One region of the Pseudoalteromonas sp. BDTF-M6 genome, then DNA from elsewhere that is predicted to be linked to it. Evidence: predicted binding sites of a transcription regulator. Region 1 holds the regulator's gene; the other holds the start of a gene.
What was found. The regulator sigma-54, encoded in region 1, starts transcription at its own class of promoters, with help from an activator protein. The targets are predictions, from matches to a motif close to GTTGGCACGNNNNTNGNNT.

Region 1 (4,391 bases):
AAAGACGGCTTTGGCATTAAGGCCTTGTTGAATAGCGGCACCCAAGTCGCGGTGATCACCGGGCGCCAGTCTCAGATAGTGCAAACCCGTATGGAAAGCCTGGGCGTCCCTTATATCTATCAGGGCCGTGAACATAAACTCGACGCCTACGCCGAACTCAAGCAAACCCTCAATCTGAATGACGAACAGGTCGCTTATATCGGCGATGATGGTCCGGATTTGCCGGTAATGGAAAAGGTGGGTTTTGCCGTGGCCGTGAATGACGCGCACCCTTTGGTGAAACGTGTTGCCCATTACACCACTATGCTGCCAGGCGGCTTTGGTGCGGTACGCGAACTCACCGACCTGCTGATACTGGCCAAGGGCGGTAGCCTGGGCACCGAGGGCACCAGCTCATGAACATGGCGCGGGTGCTGATATCCATCGTTTTTATTGCGCTCATGGCCTGGCTGTGGGCGCCCTATTATATGCAATCGGAAAAAACGGTAAAAAGCACCAGCGACACCATTGCCATCCCGGATTACATTGCTACCGGGCTGCGACAAAGCAGCTACAACGATCAGGGCGCGTTAAGCCACACCGTATATGCTGAACATATGGAGCTCTTCGACGAACTGGGTTTTACCCACTTCAAAAAACCTGTGTTTACCCTGTATAACGACGGTGAACGCTGGCGTGTCACCGCCGACGAGGCAACGCTCTACAATAACAATATTTTGATCTTGGAAAACAACGTCATCGCCACCAACTTAATACCAGGGGCAATGATCGAAAAGGTCCAAGCAGCAGCTATCCAAATAGACATTGATGCCCAACGTATGGAGTCGGAACAAAGTGTTGAGCTCAGGGGACCGGATCTACTGATCACCGGTCAGGGCTTGAAAGCAGATATCAATACAGAGATAGTGGAACTAATAAAACATACGCGAACGGTATATTATGACCAGTAAATTCAAAGCATTAATCATAGGTTTGGGATTCGGACTAGGCGCTGTAAATGCCTGGGCAGAGCAACCAAGCGCGGTGACGGAAGTACAGATCGACGCCGATAAACAACAAGCGCTGATCAAAGAAAACATCACTATTTTTGATAAAAATGTGCACATTGTTCATGGTCAACGAGAGATCAAGGCGGATCGCCTTGAGGCCCACCGTCGCCCGGAGCTAGGTGATAACAAGCAGCTGCTTATCGCCACCGGCAACCCAGCTATTTACAGTGAAACCATGGCCGATGGCACCCAGATCACCGCCTCTGCCAAGGAAATTCGCTACGACGTGGCCACGCAAATGCTGCAAATCTCGGGTACCGCCAAAATCGCCATGGCCGATCAACAGATCGTTGCCGAGACGATCAGCTATGATATAAACAAGCAGCTAATCAGTGCCGAAAAAGATAAAGATTCGAGCACCCGAGTGCGAACCACACTAACGCCACAAACCGACGAAAAGAAAGAGAAGGAACAACCATGACCACGCTGAAGGCGCGCAAACTGGCGAAAAGCTATAAGGGCCGTGAAGTGGTCAAGGACGTGGGTCTGGAAGTCAAAGCCGGCAGCATAGTCGGTCTGCTTGGCCCTAACGGTGCCGGTAAAACCACCACCTTCTACATGATTGTGGGCCTGGTGCCGAGCGACAAGGGCATGATCAGTATCGACGAGCAGGACATCACCCTGCTGCCAATGCATTCGCGCGCTCGCTTGGGAATAGGCTATTTGCCACAGGAGTCGTCGATTTTCCGTAAATTAACCGTCTATCAAAACCTGATGGCGATTTTGGAAACGCGCAAGGAGCTTGATAAAAGCGCCCGTGAAAGCGAGCTGGAAGGCTTGCTGGACGAATTTAACATCCAGCATATTCGCGACTCATTAGGCATGGCCCTGTCCGGCGGCGAACGCCGACGCGTGGAAATTGCTCGCGCCTTGGCCGCTAACCCGAAATTTATCCTGCTCGACGAACCTTTTGCTGGTGTTGACCCCATTTCGGTGCTAGATATAAAGAAAATCATTGAACACCTCCGCAACCGTGGCATCGGCGTCCTTATCACCGACCACAATGTGCGCGAAACATTAGACGTATGTGAAACTGCCTATATCGTCTCCCATGGCGAATTGATCGCATCAGGAACTCCCCAGCAGGTATTAGCAGACCAAACCGTACGCGATGTGTATTTAGGTGAGCAGTTTAGGCTTTAATCACAAAAGGATTGTTAGAGTACATGAGGCAATCATTACAGCTGCGCTTAGGCCAGCAATTAACAATGACCCCACAATTGCAGCAGGCCATTCGCCTGTTGCAGCTCAGTACTTTGGATCTCCAACAAGAAATTCAAGAAGCACTTGATGCGAACCCCTTGCTCGAAATCGAAGAAGAGCATTACGGCGACAGCGACCTGCCGCGCGATAAAAACTCGGCGGCCGACGGCGACAGCCAAAGCGAACACAGCGCAACCAATCAAGACGAAGTTGAAAGTTCCGACGCACTAAATAATGACTCGATCAGCGACGAACTGCCCATGGACGTATCCTGGGACGAGTACATCAGCGCCGCCCCGGTCGCTTCATCGGCGCCTATGCCGGATGATGAGTCCATCTATCAGGGGGAGACCACGGAAACCCTGCACGACTATCTGATGTGGCAATTGCGACTGACGCCCTTTAGCGCCACCGATGAAGCCATTGCCACCGCAATTATCGAAGCCATCGACGACAACGGCTTACTTACCCTTAGCACCGAAGAACTGCTCGAAAGTATCAGCCATGATGAGCAGGAAGAAGAGATCGAGCTAGACGAAATCGAAGCCGTGCTAAAGCGCATCCAAATGTTTGATCCCATTGGGATTGGCGCCCGTTCACTACAAGAATGCTTGTTGATCCAGCTCAATCAATTTTCACCTCAAACCCCTTGGCTTAACGAGACGAAAGAGGTAGTTTGTAATTATATTGATTTGCTTGGTAACCGTGACTATCGCACCTTAATGAAAAAGACTAAGCTTAAAGAAGCGCAGTTGAAAGAGGTGATGACACTGATACACAGCCTGAATCCAAAGCCCGCCGCGACCATAGTGCGTGAAGAGTCGGAATATGTGATCCCGGATGTATCGGTGAAGAAGGTCAAGGGGCGCTGGAAGGTGGAGTTAAATCCCGACAGCATGCCAAAGATACGTGTGAACGATCACTACGCATCTCTAGGTCGCAACTGCAAATCACAAAGTGACAGCCAATTTATTCGCTCTCACTTGCAAGAGGCAAAATGGTTTATTAAGAGCCTGGAACAACGCAATGACACCTTACTTAAAGTAACTAATTGCATTGTTCAGCAACAACAGGCATTCTTTGAACATGGCGAAGAAGCAATGAAACCTATGGTCCTCAATGACGTTGCAGAAATGGTGGAAATGCATGAGTCAACAATCTCTCGCGTTACCACACAAAAATACATGCACACGCCACGTGGGATCTTTGAGTTAAAGTACTTTTTCTCCAGCCATGTGAATACCGAGAATGGAGGTGAATGCTCATCCACCGCGATTCGAGCATTGATCAAAAAGCTAGTAGCCGCGGAAAATCCTGCCAAGCCGTTAAGCGATAGCAAGATTGCCGACATACTAGCAGAGCAAGGAATCAAAGTGGCTCGACGAACGATTGCAAAATATCGTGAATCGTTGGCCATTCCACCGTCAAATCAACGTAAAAGCTTGATATAGACGTTAGACAAGAAGGAAAATGCTTATGCAATTAAATCTTACCGGTCGTCATGTAGAAATCACAGACTCTCTTCGCAACTATGTGAATAGTAAATTTGCTAAACTAGAGCGTCACTTTGACCATATTAATAATGTGCATGTCATTCTTGATATTGAGAAACTCACACAAAAAGCAGAAGCAACACTTCATGTAAACGGCGGCGAATTGTTTGCCACCGCAGAGCACCAGGATATGTATGCGGCGATCGATGGCTTAATTGATAAATTAGACCGCCAGGTAATCAAACATAAAGAGAAATTGTCTCGTCATTAAAATGAGCTTAGATTTACTTTTTTCCAAGGACTGCAGCAAAGCTGCGGTCCTTTTTAATAGCAAAAAAAGAATGTTGGAATACCTCTCTCAGGTAGCCCACCAGCATATCCCCCACCTTAGCGAACAAGCCATACTGGATTCGCTCCTGGCCCGTGAAAAGCTTGGCAGCACAGGCATAGGGAAAGGGGTTGCCATTCCTCATGGTCGTCTTGATGGCATAGAGCAAACCGTGGCCATTATTGTTACCAACCGTGAAGCGATCAATTTTGATGCCATCGACAACCGCCCCGTAGATATCTTTGTGGCACTGCTCGTACCAGGCAATCAATGTGAACAACATCTCAAGACCTTAGCGAAAATTGCTGATAAACTTAA
Region 2 (4,391 bases), on a different contig from region 1:
TGAAGGTATTGGGTGTGGTGCAAAGCGATAAGCCATTGCAGGTCGAGTACAACCCCAATCACCCCATGGCGGATGCCAAAGGCTATATCTACAAACCCAATGTTAATGTGGTGGAAGAGATGGCCAATATGATTTCTGCCTCGCGCTCCTATCAGACCAATGTGCAAATCGCCGATTCAGCCAAGCAAATGCTCACCAAAACATTGCAGCTTGGTCGCGGGTAAAGTGAGGATAGAGCATGAGCAATAATGTGCAATCAACCTCGGGATTAGGGTCGTTATATTGGAACGATAACCAGCCCAAGACAGAGGAAAAAAATGATGAGTTAACGCAAGAAGATTTTTTCAGCTTGCTGACTCAGCAATTGTCTTATCAGGACCCGAGTAAACCGGCGGATAACGACCAGATGATTGCGCAGATGACCAACTTCACCATGGCCGAGGGGATCTCCAAGCTTAACGAGAACTTTGCTTCCTTGGCGGCCTCCATGACTTCTAACTCCGCCTTACAGGCTTCCACCCTGGTTGGCAAGAAGGCGCTGTTGGAGTCGGACACCATAGAGCTTAACAGCGGTGAAGTAAGTAAGGGTACGGTATTGGCACCGGATACGGTGGATAACCTGACCCTGACCATAAAAGATAGCAGCGGACAAATTATCGATACCGTGGATTTAGGTGCGCAAAGTGCCGGTGCTATTCGTTTTGAGTGGGACGGCCTGGACGCAGATGGTCAGCCATTCCCGCCGGGCGAGTATCAAATTGTCGCCGAGGGCAGCATCAATGGCGAATTTAACGCCTTGCCCCTGGCAACCTTTAAGAATATTGAGAGCGTCAATATTAATGGCGCAAATGGAATTATCGTCAATACCAAAGAGGGCGCGGTGCGACTATCTGAGGTAGCGGAAATTTCTGTGTAACAGCTGCGCCGTTAGGCACTAATCGAAGAGGTGAAACATGAGTTTCAATATCGCATTAACCGGGCTTGCTGCAGCCCAGAAAGACTTGGACGTTACCGCGAACAACATTGCCAACGTCAATACCACGGGCTTTAAAGAGTCACGTGCCGAATTTGCCGATGTGTATGCGGCTTCGGTATTCAGTGCCGGCAAAACCAAAAGCGGCGACGGTGTGCAAACCACCATGGTGGCACAACAATTCCACCAGGGCTCACTTAAATTTACCAACAATGCTCTGGATTTGGCGATCACAGGCGACGGCTACTTTGCCATGACCGACAGCCTGGCATCGCAAGACATGACCTACACCCGCGCCGGTGCCTTTAAGCTCAACGACGATAACTTTATGGTCGATGCCAAGGGTAACTTCTTGCAAAGCTTCCCGGTCGACCCCAGCTCAGGTGATACCTCATCGGTGAGCCTAAGCACCGCCAACCCGATCCAGATCCCCGATGCATCCGGTTCGCCGCGCGCCACACAAAACGTGTATTCATCCTTTAACCTGGATGCCACCGCCGATGCCCCGGGCCTAGTATTTGAGCCGACCGACCGTGCCACCTATAACTCGTCGACCTCGACCACTGTGTATGACTCGCTGGGTGAGCCGCATATTCTGCAGTATTTCTTCGTTAAAAAAGACCCGGCTACGGCGCCTAACGAGTGGGAAGTGTATGCGACTATGGATGGCAAGGTCATCGATCCGGGCACGGGCGCCGAGCAACCAGCTTCGCCGTTTACGCCTTTGGTTGAGTTTGGCTTTGATTCCAGTGGCTTACCGGCGACCACCAATGGCAACCCGAATGTGACCCCGAGCACCTTTGATGAGGTTACGCTGCCGGCAGGACCGGGCACCGGCTTGTCGACTCTGTTAGACAATGGCGCCACCTTCCCGGACTCGGGTGTGGAGCTGAACTGGCGCGATGAGGGTAATACCGCCAACAAGGTACCGACTCAGTATGCCAGCCGCTTTGAAGTGAAAGCCCTGGAGCAAGACGGCTCGACCGTAGGTCGTCTTGCGGGCATCGATATTGGCACCGACGGTAAGGTTGTGGCGTCGTACAGTAATGGCGATTCCACCTTCCTGGGCCAGGTCGCCATGGTGCGCTTCCCGAACTCACAAGGTTTGCAGCAAGTGGGTAACACCGGCTGGAAAGAAAGTATTGAATCCGGTGAGCCGATTGCCGGTGAGCCGGGCACGGGCACCCTGGGCACCATTAACTCCTCGGCGCTCGAGCAGTCAAACACCAACCTGACCAACGAGCTGGTGGACCTGATCACCGCACAGCGTAACTTCCAGGCCAACTCGCGGGCGTTGGAAGTGAACTCAACATTGCAGCAGAATATCCTGCAGATCCGCTAAGGGTAGTTGAGATTATTAAGGCCACGTTTACGTGGCCTTTTTTGTGTCCTTATTTTGTCGTCATTGTTGGTATTAATCTTGCTTTTCCTACCCTAGTTAAGAATTGTGGGAGCAAGCCAATGGATAAAATGCTGTATATAGCAACTTCCGGCGCCAAACAAAGCCTGTTGGGGATGGCGGTTAAGAGTAATAACCTGGCCAATGCCAATACCACGGGGTTTAAAGCCGATATTGCTCAGGCGCGGTCGATGCAGGCCTTTGGTGAAGGGTTGCCGACCCGGGTCTTCGCCTTGCAGGAGCGTGCCGGAACCAACACCAGTGCCGGCGGTATTTCCGCTACCGGACGCGATCTCGATATCGCCATGAGCGAGCAGGGCTGGTTGACTGTGCTCGATGATGCCGGTAGCGAGGCCTACACCAAGGCCGGCTCGCTGAGCGTTACTCAAGAAGGCCTGCTGGTGGACCGTGAAGGTCGCCAGGTGGTGGGCGAGGGCGGCCCGATTATTCTGCCTCTACCCATAGAAAAAGTCAGCTTTAGTAAGGATGGCACCATACAGGTTCGCCCCCAGGGCGCGCCGGCCAACTTTCTAGAGGAAGTGGACAGGCTGAAAATAGTGCAGGCCAGCGGTCGCCAGGTCGAAAAAGGCAATGATGGCCTGTTTCGTGCCCGCGAAGGTCAAAACATTGACGTTTCCGCCGAGGTTTCCATTATCCCCGGAGCGTTGGAAACATCCAACGTCAATCCGGTCCATGAAATGGTGGACATGATCAGCCATCAACGCCAATTCGAATTACAAGTCAAGCTAATAAAAACCGCCGAAGAAAATGATCAGCGCGCCGAATCATTGCTGCGCATCGTTTAGCCTTAGCGAGGAGTTAATAATATGAACCCAGCATTGTGGATCAGTAAAACCGGGCTTGATGCCCAACAAACCGATATTTCGGTGATTTCCAACAACCTCGCCAACGCGAGTACGGTGGGCTACAAAAAGAGCCGCGCCATTTTTGAAGACCTGCTCTATCAGAATATTAATCAACCGGGCGGGCGTTCGTCCCAGGACACGGAAATGCCTTCGGGCCTGATGCTTGGCGCCGGTGCCAAGGTGGTAGCAAACCAAAAGAACTTTTCTCAGGGTAATATGCTGAGCACCGAAAACTCCATGGACTGGATGATCCAGGGCCAGGGTTTTTTCGAGGTATTACTGCCCGATGGCAATATTGCCTACAGCCGTAACGGCCAATTCACCACGGATGAAGACGGCCGTATCGTCACCAGTGGTGCCGGCTTCCCGGTGCAACCGGAAATGAATGTGCCCGACGATGCTCAATCACTGACCATCTCGCAAGACGGTGAGGTCTCGGTGCGCATTGCCGGTCAGGCGGATAACGTGGTGATTGGCCAGCTGGTGATCAGTGACTTTATCAACCCATCTGGTTTGGAACCCATGGGTCAAAACCTCTATACCGAAACCGCCGTCAGTGGCGCGCCGGTGCAGGGTAACCCGGGTGTCGATGGCCTTGGCATCATAGTTCAAGGGGCACTGGAAACCTCTAACGTGAATGTCACCGAGGAGCTGGTGAACCTGATTGAAACCCAGCGCGTGTATGAGATGAACTCCAAGGTGATTTCGTCCGTGGACCAGATGTTGAGCTACATTAACCAGCAACTCTAAGGCAGCATTATGATGACTAGGTCTTTATGGTTGGCGGCCGGTGTGTCGGCTACCCTGGCATTAAGCGGTTGCGAAACGACGCAAAATGCCACCGTGGTAGCGGATGATCCCTATTACGCCCCCATGTATCCGCAGCAGGCGCCGCAAAACATCAACAATAATGGGGGCTTGTTTAACCCTGTGTTGGCCAATGATCTGTATGCGGATCAAAAGGCATTGCGTACCGGTGACATCATTACCGTGGTGCTGCGCGAGTCGACCCAGGCGTCAAAAACGGCGAAAACCGAAACCGATAAGGAAACCGAAGTGGGTCTGGACCCGGTTATTGGTCTTGGTGGCAACCCGGTGAATATCGGCGGCGACAGCATAGAGCTGGGAGTAAAATCCAACGCAGCCTTTACCG

Region 2: a site for sigma-54 is predicted at 2,381-2,399, ahead of KD147_RS13665 (flagellar basal body rod protein FlgF). Genes of this name have one in related genera too.

Annotation. Positions count from the first base shown of each region.
Region 1 is NZ_JAGXTQ010000002.1:346,323-350,713, reverse strand. Features, by position in the region: gene kdsC (3-deoxy-manno-octulosonate-8-phosphatase KdsC) at 1-399, shown strand, start outside; gene lptC (LPS export ABC transporter periplasmic protein LptC) at 396-950, shown strand; gene lptA (lipopolysaccharide transport periplasmic protein LptA) at 940-1,470, shown strand; gene lptB (LPS export ABC transporter ATP-binding protein) at 1,467-2,192, shown strand; gene KD147_RS05875 (RNA polymerase factor sigma-54) at 2,216-3,703, shown strand; gene hpf (ribosome hibernation promoting factor) at 3,729-4,016, shown strand; gene ptsN (PTS IIA-like nitrogen regulatory protein PtsN) at 4,018-4,391, shown strand, end outside.
Region 2 is NZ_JAGXTQ010000006.1:13,305-17,695, forward strand. Features, by position in the region: gene flgC (flagellar basal body rod protein FlgC) at 1-224, shown strand, start outside; gene KD147_RS13655 (flagellar hook assembly protein FlgD) at 239-916, shown strand; gene flgE (flagellar hook protein FlgE) at 954-2,315, shown strand; gene KD147_RS13665 (flagellar basal body rod protein FlgF) at 2,435-3,178, shown strand; gene flgG (flagellar basal-body rod protein FlgG) at 3,200-3,988, shown strand; gene flgH (flagellar basal body L-ring protein FlgH) at 4,001-4,391, shown strand, end outside.